Regions from separate parts of the Janthinobacterium breve genome, predicted to be linked through region 2. Evidence: predicted binding sites of a transcription regulator. Region 2 holds the regulator's gene; each other region holds the start of a gene.
What was found. Region 2 encodes sigma-54, which starts transcription at its own class of promoters, with help from an activator protein. Its sites were predicted from a motif close to TGGCANGNAANCTGCTTT; they were not measured.
Positions count from the first base shown of each region.

Region 1: a site for sigma-54 is predicted at 4,043-4,060, ahead of pepA (flocculation-associated PEP-CTERM protein PepA). Genes of this name have one in related genera too.
Region 3: a site for sigma-54 is predicted at 3,443-3,460, ahead of adh (aldehyde dehydrogenase). Genes of this name have one in related genera too.

Region 1 is NZ_JBNYXY010000005.1:184,234-190,284, reverse strand. It holds gene ACQ4W0_RS11160 (methyl-accepting chemotaxis protein) at 1-984, shown strand, start outside; gene ACQ4W0_RS11155 (ThiF family adenylyltransferase) at 1,067-1,936, shown strand; gene ACQ4W0_RS11150 (nitroreductase family protein) at 1,937-3,055, shown strand; gene pepA (flocculation-associated PEP-CTERM protein PepA) at 3,134-3,967, opposite strand; gene ACQ4W0_RS11140 (hypothetical protein) at 4,216-4,389, shown strand; gene ACQ4W0_RS11135 (hypothetical protein) at 4,619-4,756, shown strand; gene ACQ4W0_RS11130 (hypothetical protein) at 4,886-5,254, shown strand; gene ACQ4W0_RS11125 (acyl-CoA thioesterase) at 5,500-5,958, shown strand; gene ACQ4W0_RS11120 (DEAD/DEAH box helicase) at 6,045-6,051, opposite strand, start outside.
Region 2 is NZ_JBNYXY010000004.1:302,691-308,741, reverse strand. It holds gene rapZ (RNase adapter RapZ) at 1-27, shown strand, start outside; partial or broken gene ACQ4W0_RS09415 (enoyl-CoA hydratase/isomerase family protein) at 149-1,234, opposite strand; gene hpf (ribosome hibernation-promoting factor, HPF/YfiA family) at 1,388-1,747, opposite strand; gene ACQ4W0_RS09405 (RNA polymerase factor sigma-54) at 1,817-3,295, opposite strand; gene lptB (LPS export ABC transporter ATP-binding protein) at 3,300-4,055, opposite strand; gene lptA (lipopolysaccharide transport periplasmic protein LptA) at 4,055-4,636, opposite strand; gene lptC (LPS export ABC transporter periplasmic protein LptC) at 4,662-5,273, opposite strand; gene ACQ4W0_RS09385 (KdsC family phosphatase) at 5,319-5,852, opposite strand; gene ACQ4W0_RS09380 (KpsF/GutQ family sugar-phosphate isomerase) at 5,852-6,051, opposite strand, start outside.
Region 3 is NZ_JBNYXY010000020.1:3,891-9,941, reverse strand. It holds gene ACQ4W0_RS28935 (methanol/ethanol family PQQ-dependent dehydrogenase) at 1-1,340, opposite strand, end outside; gene ACQ4W0_RS28930 (DUF779 domain-containing protein) at 1,392-1,781, opposite strand; gene adh (aldehyde dehydrogenase) at 1,836-3,356, opposite strand; gene ACQ4W0_RS28920 (beta-propeller fold lactonase family protein) at 3,695-4,651, opposite strand; gene ACQ4W0_RS28915 (TonB-dependent receptor family protein) at 4,856-6,051, shown strand, end outside.

The sequences.
Region 1 (6,051 bases), on a different contig from region 2:
CGCATCCTGGGCCAGCTGGGTGGCGAACCCGACTATGCAGCGGCCATCGTGGCGCAAATCGCCAAGGGCGACCTGACCACGCACATCGATACGCGCCCGGGCGACACGGACAGCCTGTTGATGGCGATCAAGGCCATGCGCGACAACCTGGCGCACCTGGTGAGCCAGGTGCGCAACGATGCCGATGCCATTTCCACGGCATCGGGTGAAATCGCTTCCGGCAACCATGACTTGTCGGTGCGCACGGAGCAGCAGGCGGGATCCCTGGAAGAAACGGCCTCGACCATGGAAGAGATGACCTCCACCGTGCGCCAGAATGCGGACAATGCGCGCCAGGCCAACCAGCTGGCCATCTCCGCCTCGCAAGTGGCGAGCCAGGCGGGCGGCGTGGTGAGCCAGGTGGTCGACACCATGGGTGCCATCAATGCCTCGTCGAAAAAGATCGGCGACATCATCGCCGTCATCGACGGTATCGCCTTCCAGACGAATATCCTGGCCTTGAACGCCGCCGTGGAAGCGGCGCGCGCGGGCGAGCAGGGCCGTGGTTTCGCCGTCGTCGCCAGTGAAGTGCGCAACCTGGCGCAACGCTCGGCCGCCGCCGCCAAGGAGATCAAGCTATTGATCGACAGTTCCGCCGAGCAAGTGGGCGCCGGTGAAAAACTGGTGGCGCTGGCGGGCGAGACGATGGAAAAAGTCGTTTCCAGCGTGCAGCATGTGACCGATATCGTGGCCGAGATTTCCTCTGCCAGCGCCGAGCAGAGCGCCGGTATCGAGCAGATCAACCAGGCCATCGTCGAGATGGACAACATGACGCAGCAAAACTCGGCCCTGGTCGAGCAGGCTTCGGCGGCGGCCCAGGCGATGAACGAGCAGGCGGCCGGGCTGGCGCAGATCGTCAGCGTGTTCAAGGTGGGCGCAGTGGCGCGGCAGGCGGCGGCGCCCTCGCGCGCGGCACCGGCAGCGCAGCGCCGTTTGGCGCGCTAAGCCGTTCTCATAGCGGGAACTTATCGCCCGACCGTCTGTCAAACTATTCTTGCTCCCTTGGGGATGCAGAGAAGGGGTAAGCATGACAGACGGTTTTTCCTATCAGGCGGCGTTTTCCCGCAACCTGGGCTGGGTCACGCAGGCGGAGCAGGACAACTTGCGCGGCAAGCGCGTGGCCATTGCCGGCATGGGCGGCGTGGGCGGCGTGCATTTGCTGACCCTGGCGCGCCTGGGCATCGGCGCTTTTCACATCGCCGATTTCGACACTTTCGATATCGCCAACTTCAATCGCCAGGCCGGCGCCATGATGTCCACCCTGGGCCAGCCCAAGGTGGCCGTGCTGGCGCAGATGGCGCGTGATATCAATCCCGAACTGGAGATTAAACAATTTCCTGACGGCATACATGACAGCAATCTGGCTGAGTTTTTTGCCGGTGTCGACCTGTATGTGGATGGCCTGGATTTCTTTGCCTTTCCCGCGCGTCAGGCCACCTTCGCCAGCTGCGCGCGCCTGGGCATTCCTGCCATCACGGCCGCGCCGCTGGGCATGGGCACGGCCGTGCTTAGCTTCATGCCGGGCGGCATGACGTTCGAAGAGTATTTTGGCTGGGGAGACTTGCCTGAAGAAGAAAAAGCTTTGCGTTTTCTCGTCGGGCTGGCGCCGGCCGGCTTGCATGGCCCTTACCTGGTCGACCCGTCGGCCATCAACCTGAAGGAGCGGCGCGGGCCGTCAACCATCATGGGCTGCCAGCTGTGCGCGGGCGCGGCCGCCACCGAGGCGCTGAAGATCTTGTTGAAACGCGGCAAGGTCATGGCGGCGCCGCACGGCATGCATTTCGACGCCTACCGCAACAAGCTCGTGCATACCTGGCGTCCCGGCGGCAACCGTCATCCGCTGCAACGGCTGACGATGGCCATCATCAAGCGCCGGCGCGCGGCGCAGGGGGCATAAATGGCGCAAGCACCGCTGATCGCGCAGATCGATTCTGTGCTGGAAAACATCCTCGACCAGGCGCGCTGGGCGCCCAGCGGCGACAATACGCAGCCGTGGCGCTTTGAAGTCGTGGCGCAGCGCCATGTCGTCGTGCATGGCTTCGATACGCGCAGCCATTGCGTGTACGACCTCGACGGCCATCCCAGCCAGCTATCGCTGGGCGCCTTGCTCGAAAGCATGGCACTGGCGGCCAGCAGCCATGGCTTGCGCATGGAAGCGCGCCGGCGCGGCGGCTTGCCCGATACCTTGCCCACGTTTGACGTGCACTTTGTTGATAGTCCGGGCATGTTGCCCGACCCGCTGGCGGCCCTCCTGCCGCAGCGCAGCGTGCAGCGTCGACGGCTCAGCACGCGCCACCTGCGCGCCAGCGAAAAGGCGGCGCTGGCGGCCAGCCTGCCGCCTGGCTACGCGGTGCAGTGGTTCGAAGGCTGGCGCGCGCGCCTGGCCTTCGCGCGCCTGATGTTCGACAATGCGAAGCTGCGCCTGACCATGCCCGAAGCGCACAAGGTACACCGCGACGTGATCGAGTGGGGCGCGCGCTTCAGCAGCGACCGCATCCCGGAGCAGGCGCTGGGCGTCGACCCGATGACGGCGCGGCTGATGCGGTGGGTCATGCACAGTTGGCGCCGCGTGGATTTTTTCAATACCTGGCTGGCGGGTACCATTGCGCCGCGCCTGCAGATGGACTTGCTGCCAGGCTTGTATTGCGCCGCGCATTTCGTGTTGCTGGCCGATGCGCCGCCGCGCCATATCGACGATTATGTGGCGGCGGGCCGCGCCATGCAGCGCTTCTGGCTGACGGCTACGCAGCTGGGCCTGCAGTTGCAGCCGGAACTGACGCCGTTGATCTTCGCCCGTTATGTGCATGAACGGCGGGTCTTTTCGCGCACCGACGGCATGCTGGAGCTGGCGCAGGAGCTGGCGCTGCAATGCCAGGCCGTGCTGGGTGCGGTGGTGCTCGAGCGGGCCGTGTTTCTTGGCCGCATCGGCGCCGGCCCGGCGGCCCAGGCGCGCTCCTTGCGCCGGCCGCTGCCGGACTTGCTGGTGGCGCCGGTCGACGCGAGGACGCATGCGTGAACGGCCGGCGTTGGCTGACTGCCGTAGCGAAAAAAGCCGCTGAAGACATCAGCGGCTTGTAAACCGGATGATCGCATGTCAAGCCTGGCGCTGCTTGTCTTGCTGGCGGCGCGCAGTCATGCCCAGGCCAAACAGGCCGATACCGAGCAGTGCGATGGTGCCTGGCTCAGGTACAGCTGTTTGAAATAATTCCAGACCGCCGCCGTCGGCCATCGCAATGAAACTGTTGGTCAAGCTGCCACCGATGAAGCTGTTCGTATTCCCGCTGAGGGACTCCAATGGGAAAAACGGGTTGGGATTGACGAAAAACAACTGTCCTTGCGGCGTCAGCGTGGCGTTAAGCAAGGCCTTGAAGTCGCCTTGGGCCAGGCCGGCGACAATGCGTGCTTCTCCCAGATCGAGCGTGTAGGTCACGATCGCATAGTCATCGCCGGAGACGCCACCCACATTCACCGGCGAGCCTGCTATGTTACTGACCGACAGCGACGTGTCTTGGTTGGGGTCGATGTACAGCGTCATGGTCATGGTTTGAAAGTTGGCGTGGATACCGGAAGCCAAACCACTCGACTGACCGGTGATGGTGAACAGGCCATACATGCCATAACCATTGAGGGAGTTCAGTTGCGATTGCACGCTGCCGCCATTGGGGCTGCCGAAAGCGGCCTTGGTCAGAAAGCCTGTTTCAATGAAGGGATCGTTGCCACCGCCCAAACCGCCAACGATGGTTTGTTCGACGCGCGCATGATATTCAAAGCTGATGCGGTCGGCCACAACCAGATTGGCTGCGGTACCGGGGACGGAACCTTCATTGACGGTAAACAAAGGACCGGCGAGTGCGGGAGCACTGATCAGCGCGGCGCCGATGGCGACCGCGGAGAGAGCGAAACGCAGGAATGAGGACAGCGGTTTCATGGCATTTCCTTCAGCGTGAGGGTTGTTCGGACCAGGTCACTGTGGCGGCTGCCTCAGATAACCTCATACGCCCTTGAAGCAGAATTCGTACCATATAATATTTGTATTTAAATTCAACAGCTTATAAAAACAGGTATGCCGTTTTTCGCGCTTGTGTAAAAAAAATCGACGTTTTACTCGGCCCATGGCGCGGCTCGCGGGCGCCAGTCTTCCCCGTCATCGGCTACAGTGGGGCAAAGGAGGTCACCATGCAGCCACGATCCCGTCCTGCCCCGTTGCGTGCGCACAGCACGCCTGAACCGGATATCCCGCCGCTGCCCGAAGGCGATCCTTTGACGCCGCCGCCGGAAAAGCCGCCGCACACGGATCCTGTGCCCGTCGAGGAACCGACGCCGCCGGCGCCGCCCGTCAAGATGGGCTGAGAGCAAGTCGTCGCGCACCTGCGCGGCCATGCGCTGTCGCGCGCTGTTTATTTCTAGTCGGAAATGGATTGCGCAGGCGGCGGGATTGCCACGCCATTTAAACAACAAAAATGCCAATAAACGTTGCCGAGTGGATACAAATCAAGCGCTAACTGCTGTGTGTCATGCGGCCGTCACGATTCTGTTCTTATAATGAGACATCATAAAAATTCTTGTACAGGAGACCATCATGGGCAATTCCTTGCATAACAAAATCTACCTGGGCCGGCGCCCTGTGATCACCAGTAAAAACCTCGCAGCGCTGGCCCTGGCGGGCGCCGTGGCCGGTTGCGGCCTGGCGTGGCTGCTGCTGCGCACCTACAAATAAGCGTGCTCCACGCGCATTCTCAGCACGCCGTCAGTGGGGTGGGCGGCGACTGAATCACGTTGCCTGTTGCCGATGCGCAGCGGGGCGCGTACCATGGGGGCCGAACACCTGGCCTTTTATGGAAAAGTAATGAAGAACGAGAAATTAACAACCGATGAATATGACGCGCTGGAGCAAGTTGCGCGCGGTATCAAGACCGAGCGCCCCAGTGCTTGCGTTGCCCGCAATGCGAAGCGCCTGTCCGGCCTGAAGCTGCTCAGCTACGCCCGCGATGGCCGCCTGTCCATCACCGAGAAAGCACAACAACTGCTTTTCCTGCGCCGCTGCATCATGGGTTTGCGCGCCGTCGCCGCCGATCCGCTGACCAAGCTGGACACGGAGGTGGCCTATTTCCTGGGCAAGAAAGCCCACATCGTGGCGCGCGCCGAAGGCGAGGGGCACGACATTTCCGACAAGGGCCGCGACTCGCTGGCCGACATCGACACCCTGGGCCTTTAAGAGCCTATCCCAGTAGATGAATACATCCTCTGCCGGCGCCCCTCAGAAGCGGGGACTGTGTTGTTCGTCGTCGCGTGGCTTGCCACGCGTCCTCCTCACGCCTTGTCCGCGCTCCTGATGCGCTGCCAGCAGAAGACGCTCCCTACTGGGATAGACTCTGCGCTCTGCCACCGGCCCCTGGGGCCGGTTTTCACATCCCCACTCTTTTTCTTACTTCCCCTTTGGAGAACACTTTGGACAGCGCGATGAACTGGTCGGCCCACGAACTGACGATGACGGTCTTGATGACGCCCGATATGGCCAACTTTTCCGGCAACGTGCACGGTGGCACCATCCTGAAATATCTCGATAGCGTCGCTTATGCCTGCGCCAGCCGCTACTCGGGCAGCTATGTGGTGACCCTGTCCGTGGACCAGGTGATGTTCTTGCAGCCGATTCACGTGGGTGAGCTGGTGACGTTCCTCGCCTCGATCAACTACACGGGCACGACCTCGATGGAAGTGGGCATCCGCGTGGTGACGGAAAACATTCAGCAGCGCCTGGTGCGCCATGCCAACAGCTGCTATTTCACGATGGTGGCCGTGGATGCCAACCGCAAGCCGGTGGCCGTGCCGCCGCTGGCGCTCGATACGCCGGAGCAGAAAGTGCGTTTCGAACAAGCCAAGCTGCGCAAGCTGTCGCGTCAGAAGGTGTTGAAGAAGTAACTGCACCGGGCATAAAAAAACGGCCACCAGAGTGATCTGGTGGCCGTTTTTATTGCCTGCCGCTTATTGGCGGCGGTGCGCCGTGATTAACGG
Region 2 (6,051 bases):
GTGCTGCGCCACCGCGAACGTAGCTAGAACGCCAATAAAACCTACTGCGCGTCGGTATAGATGGTCTGCGATGCTCACTGTGCATAAAGCACAGTTCCGCTTCTCAACCACCTCTCCCTTCCGCTCGCTACGGTTTTATTCGGCGTTGTTAATTCAGCTGGTAAAGCGGATGCGCTTGCGCCGGCCAGACGGGGGCAAAGAAACGCGCCACCATGGCCGCGTCGACCTCGTCCAGGCTGCCAGGATTCCAGCGCGGCGCATTGTCCTTGTCGACCACCAGCGCGCGCACGCCCTCGAGCACTTCGCCATGCTCGAAATTGTGGCGCACCACGCTGCGCTCCATGCGCAGGCAATCTGCCACGCCCAGATGGGCGCCCCGCTGCAGCAATTCCAGTGTCACCGACATCATCAGCGGCGAACGCAATCGCATGGCCGCCAGCGCCTTGCCGGCGAACGCACTGTCGTCCTGCGCCAGCGAAGCCATGATGGCGGCCACCGAAGGGGCGCTGAAGTGGCGGTCCAGCGCCACGCGCGCCGTGGCCAGGGCAGAAACGCCCGCCTCGGCCTGGAACGGTGCGGCCAGGGCCTTGATGGCCACCGGCAAGGCCTAGCCCGGCGTCGATTCAAACAGGGCCAGCAGCGCCCCCATCCGCGCCTCGGGCAGGTACACATCGGCCAGGTCCGTGTACAAGGCATCGGCCGCGTTGATCGTCAGACCTGTCAAGCCCAGGTACAGACCCAGCTGGCCCGCCAGGCGGGACAGGAAATAGCTGCCACCCACGTCCGGGAACAAGCCAATATTGACTTCCGGCATGGCCATGCGCGTGCGGCCCGTAACGATGCGCAGGCGGTTGCCGGGCCCGGCTTGCGCCACGCCCATGCCGCCGCCCATGACCACGCCATCCATCACGGCAATATACGGTTTTGGATAGAAATGAATTAAATGATTTAAGGCATATTCTTCCGTAAAGAAATCTTCCAGCTGGGCGCTGCCCTCTTGCGGCGTGGCCAGGCCCGCATCATAAAAGAAACGGATGTCGCCGCCGGCGCACAGGGCTTTTTCACTGCTGGAGCGAATGAAGACGGCGTCCACCTGCGGATCGTTGCGCCAGCCCAGCAAGGACGCGCTCAGGACCCGCACCATGTCCAGCGACAGGGAATTCAGGGCTTTCGGGCGGTCGAGCACGATATGCCCGGTGCGGTTGCGGATGGAAGTCTGGACGAAGTCGCTCATGGCAGGCAGGAAAGAAGTAAAAGTGCAAACATTCTAGCGCCTTCAGACGGAACATTGCATTCCCATGGTGCTACCCGACAAGGGCGACAGGCGCAAAAAAGGGCGCAATGTGCGCCCTTAGTTGATCACAACCGGTTCAAAGTCGCAGGCCGCTTAAGCGGCGGCGAATTCTTCGTCCGAGTTGTCTGGCAGATGCTTGATCGCCTCTTTACCGTGCCCTTGCACTTTGGTTTTGTACTTCATCACTTGCCTGTCCAGCTTGTCGATCAGGGTATCGATCGCGGCATACAGGTCTTGCGCCAGGCTTTCCACGTAGACGGTCTTGCCGCTCAGACGCAGGTTGACTTCGGCCTTTTGACGTTTTTCTTTCTCTTTGAGGTTATCCACGGTCAGAATCACGGCAATATCGATGACTTGATCGAAATGACGTTTCACGCGCTCCAGCTTCGTTTGTACGTATTCACGGATGGCTGGTGTGACTTCGAGATGATGTCCGCTGATGGTGAGATTCATACACACTCCTAAAGATGATCGGGTTCATGCGGTCCATCGTATCCGGCCCGCAGAGGAACCGAAAAAAACTTACAAACACTTACGCAGGCTCACTGGCGGAATTTTCAACGCTTCCCGGTATTTGGCAACAGTACGTCGCGCAATCACCATGCCTTGCTCCCCCAGCATGTCCGCAATCTTACTGTCGGATAAAGGATTCTTAGGGTCTTCTGCTCCTGTCAGTTGCACGATCAATGCCCGTATCGCCGTCGATGACGCTTCGCCCCCCGCTTCGGTGGCGACGTGGCTACCAAAGAAATATTTCAACTCGAACATGCCATGCGGGGTCAACATGTACTTTTGAGTTGTTACCCGCGAGATAGTACTCTCGTGTAAACCCAGTGTATCAGCTATTTCACGGAGCACAAGGGGGCGCATGGCGACGGCCCCATGCGAGAAAAAGTTCTTTTGTCTTTCTACTATCGCCTGCGCCACGCGCAGGATCGTGTCGAAACGCTGGCGCATATTCTTAATCAGCCACTTGGCTTCCTGCAACTGTGCGCCCATGGCGCCCTCGCCCTTGCCCTGCTTGAGCAAGTTGGCGTACATGGCGTTCACGCGCAAGCGCGGCATGACGTCATTGTTCAGGGTGACTTGCCAGCCATTGCGCGCGCGCTTGACGACGACGTCGGGCACCACGTAATCGGACACGTCCGAGGCGAAGACGGCACCCGGATGCGGATTGCACTGGCGAATCACGGTCTGCGCTTCGCGCAAGTCTTCCTCGTCGCAATCGAGGGCTTTTTTCAGCTTGTTGAAATCGCGCTGGGCAAACCAGGTCAGGTGCTTTTCCACGATAACGAGGGCCATGCGCCGCGTCACCATGGCGATATGCGGCAAACGCTTGATTTGCAGCGCCAGACATTCGGACGCATTGCGCGCGCCTACGCCGGGCGGATCGAAACTTTGCAGCAGAGACAAGGCCGTGCGCATCTCGTCAGCGTCGATTTCCAGCTCTTGCGGCAGGCGCGCCAGGATGTCGTCGAGCGTCTCTTCCAGGTAGCCATTGTCGTCGAGCGCGTCGATGATCAGCTCGACCAGCGCGCGGTCGCGCAATTCGAGCACCGTCACGCGCATCTGCTCCATCAAGTGTTCGCGCAGAGTGCAGTGATGGGCTTCGAGTTGCGGGCGGGAATCTTCGTCGTCGGGCGCCTTGCCACGGCTCGCCTCGCTCCAATCGCTGTCGCCGCCATCCGCTGCGGCCGGGCTGTCGCCCGCCTCGCCATCAAAGGTTTCCGCTTCGGCCGGCGCCGCGGGCGCCTCCTGGCCTGGCGGCTGCGGCGGTGCTTCGGCCGGCGCGGCCGTGGAACTCAAGGCGCCGTCGGACAGCAGGCGCAGCGAACGGTCAAGCGGATCGTCGAGGCGCTCGAGCAAGGGATTGTCCGTCAGCAATTGCTCTAGCTCCTGGTGCAATTCCAGGGTAGACAATTGCAACAGGCGTATCGATTGCTGCAACTGCGGCGTCAGTGCCAAGTGCTGCGAAGTGCGCAGCTGCAATGATTGTTTCATTGGCTCACATGCGGAAGTGTTCGCCCAGATAGACCCGGCGTACCGACTCGTTCGCGATGATGTCGTCGGGGCGTCCCGACGCCAGCACCGAGCCCTGGTTGATGATGTAGGCACGATCGCAGATACCCAGCGTCTCGCGCACATTATGATCGGTGATCAGGACGCCGATATTGCGCTCCTTCAAGAAACGCACGATACGCTGGATCTCGATCACGGCGATAGGGTCGACGCCGGCGAACGGCTCGTCGAGCAGCACGAAACGCGGGTCGGTGGCCAGCGCGCGGGCGATTTCCACGCGGCGCCGCTCGCCGCCCGACAGGGACAGCGCCTGGTTCTCGCGCAACTTTTCAATCTGCAAGTCGGCCAGCAATTTATCCAGGCGCTCCTCGATCTCGGCCTTCTTCAGGGGACGGCCTTCGACGGTCTGGATTTCCAGCACGGCGCGGATATTGTCTTCCACCGTCAGCTTGCGAAACACGGATGCTTCCTGCGGCAGATACGACAGGCCCATCTGCGCGCGGCGGTGGATGGGCAGGCGGGAAATATCCACGCCGCTGATATCAATGGTGCCGCCGTCCGACGGCACCAGGCCGACGATCATGTAGAACGAGGTGGTCTTGCCGGCGCCGTTCGGGCCCAGCAAACCCACCACTTCGCCGCACTCGACTTGCAGCGAGACATCATGTACGACTTGCCGCTTGCCATAGGTTTTTTGCAGCCCGCGAACGATCAGGGTGCTGCCGCAACGTGTATTGTCCATTATTTCTTTCCTGGCGCGGGCGTGGCCGGCGCTTTCTCCGCCGCCGGTGCCTTGGGCTTCGGCTGGATCACCATGCGCACGCTGCCGCCATCCGGGGTGCTGGTGCCGCTATTCGAATTTTCCATCGCAAATTCTTCCTTGCGGCTGTCATACGAGATGAAGGCGCCATTGGCCACGTCAGTCACTTTTGTGCCTTCCAGGCGCGTCAGCTTGGCCCTGGAAAACAGTTTCACCACTTCCGTCTTGTTGTCGTATTCCACGCGCTCCGCTTCGCCTTCCACCCACAGGTCGCCCGCGCCATCGCGCTTCTGGCGGAAGGTGGCCAGCTTGCCGGGATCGGCCCAGAAGGTAATGAACTGGTAGCCTTGCGGGTCTTCCGTGATCAGGGCCCGGCCCGCCTTCATGGTCAGGGTACCCTTGACCAGCACGACGTCGCCCGTCAGGGTACGCACCTGCTTGACGTCGTCGACATGGCCGCTACGTGCCGTGATGACGGCTTCCTTCTCGGAATCGGCCTTTTCGGCATGCGCCACGCCCATCATGGCCAGAGAAAATACGGTCAACAGCAAGATGTTCTTCATAGTATGGTTTCCTTGTTTCATTCTGTCATTTTGCCGCCGCGGCCGGGCGCGGTTTCGGCGGGAGGACCATGCGCAGCGCATTCTGCACTTCCACCACGCCGGTGGCGTTATTGGCCTTCATGCCTATGCCATTGATGCGCGAGGCGCCCGTCAGGATATCGACAGGCACGTCCGTTTCCATTCTTTCCTCATCCGGGAACACCGTCAGCGCTTCCGTCTTGACTGTCAGGTTCTGCGCCTTCGGACTGGCCACCCGGTCGATCACGACATTGCGGTGCAGTTGCAGCCGGGTATTGTCCTGGTCGATATGCGCCAGTTCCGCATTCATGTTCATCGGCGGCATGCCGGGCGTGAGCTTGCGCACGAAAGGCTGGTCGATATCGGATGAGTCGTCCAGCGGATAATGCGTGAGCTTGATGCCCGACACGATGTAGCTGGGCTTGCCCGTCAAGTCCATGCGCACCAGGCTGAAATTGGTGATGAAATAGTCTGGCTCATCCAGATGCTTGCTGGCCGTGATGTCCTGGGCATTCTTGTTCATCACTTCCAGCAGCCAAAAACTGCCCAGCGCAAAGACGACGGCCCCCAGCACCGTAAAAATCATGCGCCAGCGATGGGCGCCTCCTGGCTTACGCATAGGGTTTCACTCTTTCAAATGTCACTGGCGGCGAGGCAATGCGCCTCACTCCAGGAACGGCGCCATAACGCGCGCATAGTTATCCTGGGCGCGCAGCAGGAATTCACAGATCTCGCGCACCGCGCCGCGGCCGCCGCCTGCCTGCGTCACATGGTGCGCCAGTCCCTGCACTTCCGGACGCCCGCCCGGCACACTGACGGCAAACCCCACGCGGCGCAGGATGGGCGCATCGATGACATCGTCGCCGATATAGCCGCATTGCTCTTCCGTCAAGCCCGTCAGCGCCAGCAGTTCGCGAAACGGCGTCAGCTTGTCGTGACCTCCCTGGTGTACATGGGTAATGCCCAGGTCTTGCGCGCGGCGCGCCGTGATGGCCGAGCGGCGCGCACTGATGATGGCCGTCTGCACGCCCGATTCCTGCAGCAGCTTGATGCCCAGGCCATCATACACATTAAACGTTTTCATCATCTCGCCATCGGGGCCGAAATGCAGGCTGCCGTCGGTGAGCACCCCATCGACATCAAAGATCATCAGTTTGACCTTCGCCGCGCGCGCCAGGTTGTCCGCTACGCTGTCCATCAAATCACCTTCGCTTGGGTCAGATCATGGATATGCAGGGCGCCCACCAGCTTGCCGTCGGCATCGACGACCAACATCTGGTTGATGCGGAACTGCTCCATCACGGCCACGGCGTCGACGGCCAGGCGCTCGGGCGCAATGCTGCGCGGCTGCGCATGCATGACGTCGCGGATCGCCACTTGCGTGAAATCCTGCACGC
Region 3 (6,051 bases), on a different contig from region 2:
CCACCCTTCTTGTAGCTGATCGGCTCGTTCCAGATGTCCATGCCCCATTCATTCGCGGGAACGTAGAACAACTTGGTCTGCGGCGAGTACGCCATCGGCATCTGGTTTTTTGCACCCAGGAAGGCTGGTGCTGCAAACACGGTCGTGCCCTTCTTGCCTTCCTCTCCCTTGGTCGGATCGCCAGGGCGGCCGGCGGCGATGTAGTTCGGCCGCCCCGTCTTCAGGTCGATACTGCTGGCCCAAGTGATTTTCTTCACAAACGGAAAGGCGTTCTGCAGCTTGCCGTTCGTTGCATCGATGACATAGAAGAAACCGTTGCGGTCGGCCTTGCCGCCGTAGCGCTTGCCATCCATGTCGAAGGTGACGAACTCGTTGGCGCCATCGAAATCCCAGGCATCGTTGGGCGTGTTCTGATATGCCCACTTGATCTGGCCCGTTTTCACGTCCAGCGCGACGGTGGACGAGGAATACAGATTGTCGCCGGGACGCAAATGGCTGTTCCACGGTGCCGGGTTGCCCGTGCCAAAGTAGGCCAACTTGGTTTGCGGATCGTAGGTGCCGCCCATCCACGTCGAGGCGCCGCCCGTTTTCCACAGGTCGCCCGGCCAGGTCTTGTTCACCGTTCCCGAGATGCCGTTGTCGATGGCCTTGCCATCCTTGTCGTAGCGGTGGCCCATATGGCCTTCCACGGTGGGACGGCTCCACACCAGCTCGCCCGTCATGGGGTTGCGCGCCTCGACCCGGCCCACGATGCCGAATTCGCCGCCCGACACGCCCGTCAGCAGCAAGCCTTCGGCAATCAGCGGCGCGGCCGTCATCGAGTAACCGGCTGCATAATCGTCGACCTTTTCCTTCCAGACGATCTTGCCCGTGTTCTGGTCCAGCGCCACTAGGTAGGCGTCGAGCGTGCCGAAAATCACCAGGTTGCCGTACAGGGCGGCACCGCGGTTGACCACGTCGCAGCACGGCATGATGCCGTCCGGCAAGCGATGTTCATACTTCCACAACTTAGCACCCGTTTTCAAATCGACGGCAAAGATGCGCGAATACGATGCCGTGACGAACATCTTGCCGTTGTGAATCAGCGGCTGCGATTCCTGCCCCCGCTGCTTTTCACCGCCAAACGAGAACGACCAGGCCGGCACCAGTTTGGCCACGGTCTTGTCATTGATCTGCGTCAACGGCGAGTAGCGCTGGCCCTGCGTACCCATGCCGAACGACAGGACACTGGCCGGATTCTTCGCCGTGTTGTCGAGCATGGCGCTGGTGACATTGCCCGCGTCCGCTGCGTGAACGAACGAGGCCAGCGATACCAGGCTCAAACTGACGACTACCCCCATGATTTTTTTCTGCACAATCATCTCCCTCTGTTTTATTAGTATGTGTGTGTATCAGGTCTTGCGGTGCTCATGCGGCTGGGCATGCAACAGCGCGCACTCTTCATCGGTGAACAGGCGCGAGCGCGTCAAAAAGCGCTTGCCCGTGCCGTTGTCGAGTGAAAACATGCCGCCATTGCCGTCGACCACATCGATAATCAACTGGGTATGCTCCCAGTACTCGAATTGCTCGAGTCCCATGTAAAACGGTGTGCCATTCAAGTTGCCGAGATAGATATCGGTATCGCTGACATCGAACTCGCCCAGCGCATAACACATGGGCGCACTGCCGTCGCAGCAACCGCCCGACTGGAAAAACATCAGCGGGCCGTGACGCTGGCGCAACTTGTCCATCATTTCCAGCGCCGCATCGGTGGCGACCACCCGGGCAATTGCTGCACTCATGGCATCCCTTTCTGCGCGCCGCCCCGGACTAAGGGCGCGGCGCCTGTTGCCGGTTTAGAAGAAGCCCAGGGCTTTCGGGCTATAGCTCACCAGCAAGTTCTTCGTTTGCTGGTAGTGATCGAGCATCATCTTGTGGTTTTCACGACCGATACCCGATTGCTTGTAGCCGCCGAACGCGGCGTGGGCTGGATACAGGTGGTAGCAATTGGTCCACACGCGGCCCGCCTGGATGGCGCGTCCCATGCGGAAGGCGCGCGAACCGTCGCGTGTCCACAAGCCGGCACCCAGGCCATACAAGGTATCGTTGGCAATCGCCAGCGCTTCGGCCTCATCCTTGAAGGTGGTCACGGACACGACGGGCCCGAAAATCTCTTCCTGGAAGATGCGCATCTTGTTATTGCCCTTGAAGACGGTCGGACGCACGTAGTAGCCGCCTTCCAGGTCGCCCGCCTGCGTATTGCGCTCGCCGCCAGCCAGCACTTCGGCGCCTTCCTGGCGGCCGATGTCGAGGTAGGACAGGATTTTTTCCAGCTGTTCCTGCGAAGCCTGGGCGCCTATCATGGTGCTGGCATCGAGCGGGTTTCCCTGCTTGATGGCGGCCACGCGCTTCAAGGCCCGTTCGATGAATTTTTCGTAGATCGATTCCTGGATCAGCACGCGCGATGGGCAGGTGCACACCTCGCCTTGATTCAGCGCAAACATGGTGAAGCCTTCCAGGCACTTGTCGAAATAATCATCATCGGCATCCATCACGTCTTCAAAGAAGATGTTCGGCGACTTGCCGCCCAGCTCCAGGGTGACGGGAATCAGGTTTTGCGCGGCATAACCCATGATCAAACGGCCCGTGCCCGTTTCACCCGTAAAGGCGATCTTGGCGATGCGCTTGCTCGACGCCAGCGGCTTGCCCGCTTCCAGGCCGAAACCGTTGATGATGTTCAACACGCCCGGTGGCAGCAAGTCGCCGATCAGCTCGATCAACACCATGATGGAAGCGGGCGTTTGCTCGGCCGGTTTGAGCACCACGCAATTGCCAGCGGCCAGGGCCGGTGCCAGTTTCCACACGGCCATCAGAATCGGGAAATTCCACGGGATGATCTGGCCCACGACGCCCAGCGGCTCATGGTAGTGATAGGCATAGGTTTCCGCATCGATTTGCGCGACGGAACCTTCCTGCGCGCGGATGCAACCGGCGAAGTAACGGAAATGGTCGATGGCCAGCGGAATGTCGGCATTCATCGTTTCGCGGATCGGCTTGCCGTTGTCGATGGTTTCCGCCGTGGCGATCAGGCTCAGGTTCTGTTCGATGCGGTCGGCGATGCGGTTCAGGATATTGGCGCGCTCGGCAGGTGAAGTCTTGCCCCAGGCATCCTTGGCCGCATGCGCGGCGTCCAGCGCCAGCTCGACGTCTTCCGCCGTGGAACGGGCGATTTCGCAAAACGGCAAGCCGGTGATCGGTGTGATGTTAGGAAAGTATTCACCTTTTACTGGGGCAACGAATTTGCCACCGATGTAATTGTCATAGCGTTGTTTGAAGGGATTGGCTACGCCCAGTTTGCTGATGTCTGCGAGATTCATGTCGTCCTCTATCGGGTTAATTAGAATGGAATTGCTGTGATTAAAATCAAACGTTCTGGTACAGATGGGGTGAGTACACGGAGTCTTCCGCAAATGCCGTGCCAGCTCGCCGCCCCACTACAAACTTAGCGGGTTTTATCCTTGTTACAAGGGCGTGGGGTCAATACCGGCGCGCTTTTCATCGCATGCCCGGGGCATGAAAGGAGGGCGTGGATCTGTTTGCGTTCTGAACAAGGTGGCGGCGTCCTGTTCCAATCCGGGCCAGCTCTGCTGCTGCGCCCTTTCGCCGCTGCACAATGGAACAGGTGTACCAGACTGGAACACCTGTTCCTGTACCACTAACGAATCACCACGCCCCATGGCAATTCGCCCACGGCAATATCGGCCACCTTGCGCGCGCTGGCCGTGTCGATGACGGAAACGCTGTTCGAGCGGCCATTGGCCACATACAGCTTGCTGCCATCGGGCGTGATGGCCATGTTCCACGGGCGTTTGCCGACGGGAATGGTGGCCGTGACCTGGTGGCTGACCGTGTCGATCACCATCACCGTGCCATCGATGCCGTTCGAGACGTACACCTGCTTGCCACTGGGATGGATGGCGATACCGTTGGCATTCTTGCCCGCTGGAATAGTGGCAATCGCCTTGCGCGCGGCCATGTCGATCACATACACGGCGTTGACCAGTTCGCACGCCACGTAGGCGCGGCCAGAGTCCGGACTGAAACCGATGCCGCGCGGACGCAGGCCCACGGCAATGGAGGCTACCTGGCGGCGTTGCGCCACATCGATGACATCGACTTGCTCGGCCTCTTCCGCACTGACCAGCAGCCAGCGCCCATCCGGGCTGAACACGGCATGTTCCGGGTTGCGTCCCTGCACCTTGATGTCGGCGAGCAATGTGCCCTTCTGGCCATCGAGCAATGCCACGCTATTGTTTTCTTCGACGGCCACGGCCACATATCGACCGTCCTGGGAAGCGCTGACACCCTCGGGCGAATTGCCCAGCGCCACCGTGCGCACGGGCGTGCCGGCAGCGTTATCGATCAGCAGCAAGGCGCTGCTGGCCGCATCCGTGACAAACAATTGGCGTCCGGTCGGGTCGGCGGCGATGCCGCGTGGACGCTTGCCTGCCGCGATCTGGCGCACCACCTGGTCATTCGCCGTGTCGATCACGCTCAGGGTGCCCGATTTTTCATTGGGCACATAGGCGAACGGAGCGGCCTGGATGGCGCTGCTGGCAAGCGCAGGCAGCAGCCAGCAAACCAGGCGCAAGCGCGAGAAGAAGTTGGGCATAATCACCTTTTGAATGGCAAAACGAGGGGAAAGCGCACGGCATCGGCGCCTCTGACCATTGCTGCATGCAAACGCCGTGCCACGGGCACGCGTATAATTTCAGCCCACCAATGGAGACATGGCAGGCATATTGCTTGATAAGACTAGGCAGACCTGCGCCGCTCACGCGCTCAAGCAGGCTTTTATTCACATTGGAGAACCCGCATGCAGCATCGTTTCCGCCTGAACACCATTGCCAGCCTGTTTGTCGCCGGCAGCGCCACCCTGGCCCCACACGTTTTCGCCGCCGAGTCCGCTGACCTGGCCACCGGGCAACTCATGGATACGGTGGTCGTCAGCGGCAGCCGCATCGCCCACCCCAGCCAGGAAGTGCCGGCGTCCATCGACGTCGTCGACAGCGCCCGCATCCAGGATGGCCAAATCCGCGTCAATGCGTCGGAAGCGCTGGCCGCCGTGCCGGGCCTGGTCGTGCAAAACCGCCAGAACTATGCGCAAGACTTGCAAATCTCGTCACGCGGCTTCGGCGCCCGCTCGGCCTTCGGCGTGCGCGGCGTCAAACTGATCAGCGATGGCATTCCTGCCAGCATGCCCGATGGCCAAGGCCAGGCCGCTACCTTCAACCTCGATACGGCCGAGCGCATCGAAGTGCTGCGCGGACCGTTTTCTGCCATCTACGGCAACCATTCGGGCGGCGTGATCCAGCTGTTTTCCAAGGATGGGCAAAATCCCCCGTCCGTCGAATTGAACGTGACAGGCGGCAGCTTCGGCACCAGCAAGGTGGACCTTTCGGCGCAAGGCCAGGCAGGCGGCATCGGCTACGTGCTCGACGGTTCGCGCTTCCGCACCGACGGCTTCCGCGACCACAGCGCCGCCACGCGCGAACAGGCGTTCGGCAAGATCACCGTCAAGCCCAATGCGGACAGCAAGCTGACCATCGTCGCCAACAGCCTGCACCAGGGCAATACGCAAGATCCGCTGGGTGTCACCTGGCCCACGTTTGCCCGCGACCCGCGCGTCGGCGACATCGACCCCAAAGATGACCAGAATCCGAAGCGCAGCTTTGCCGAACGCTACAACACGCGCAAGAGCATTGATCACCAGCAAATCGGCGCTGCCTATGAACAGCGATTCGGCGAGGACCGCCTGCATGTGATGGTGTATGGAGGAAACCGCGATGTAATTCAATATCAGTCAATTCCACAGGCTGCTCAAACCTCATCGCCAAAAAATTCAGGTGGCGTGATCGATTTCCAGCGCAACTTCTACGGCATCGATACCAACTGGCTGCATGTCAACCAATTAGCGGGTGGCAAGTTGAGCACCACCATCGGCATCGATTACGCCCGCTCCAGCGATGACCGCACCGGCTATGAAAATTACATCGGCAATACCTTTGGCGT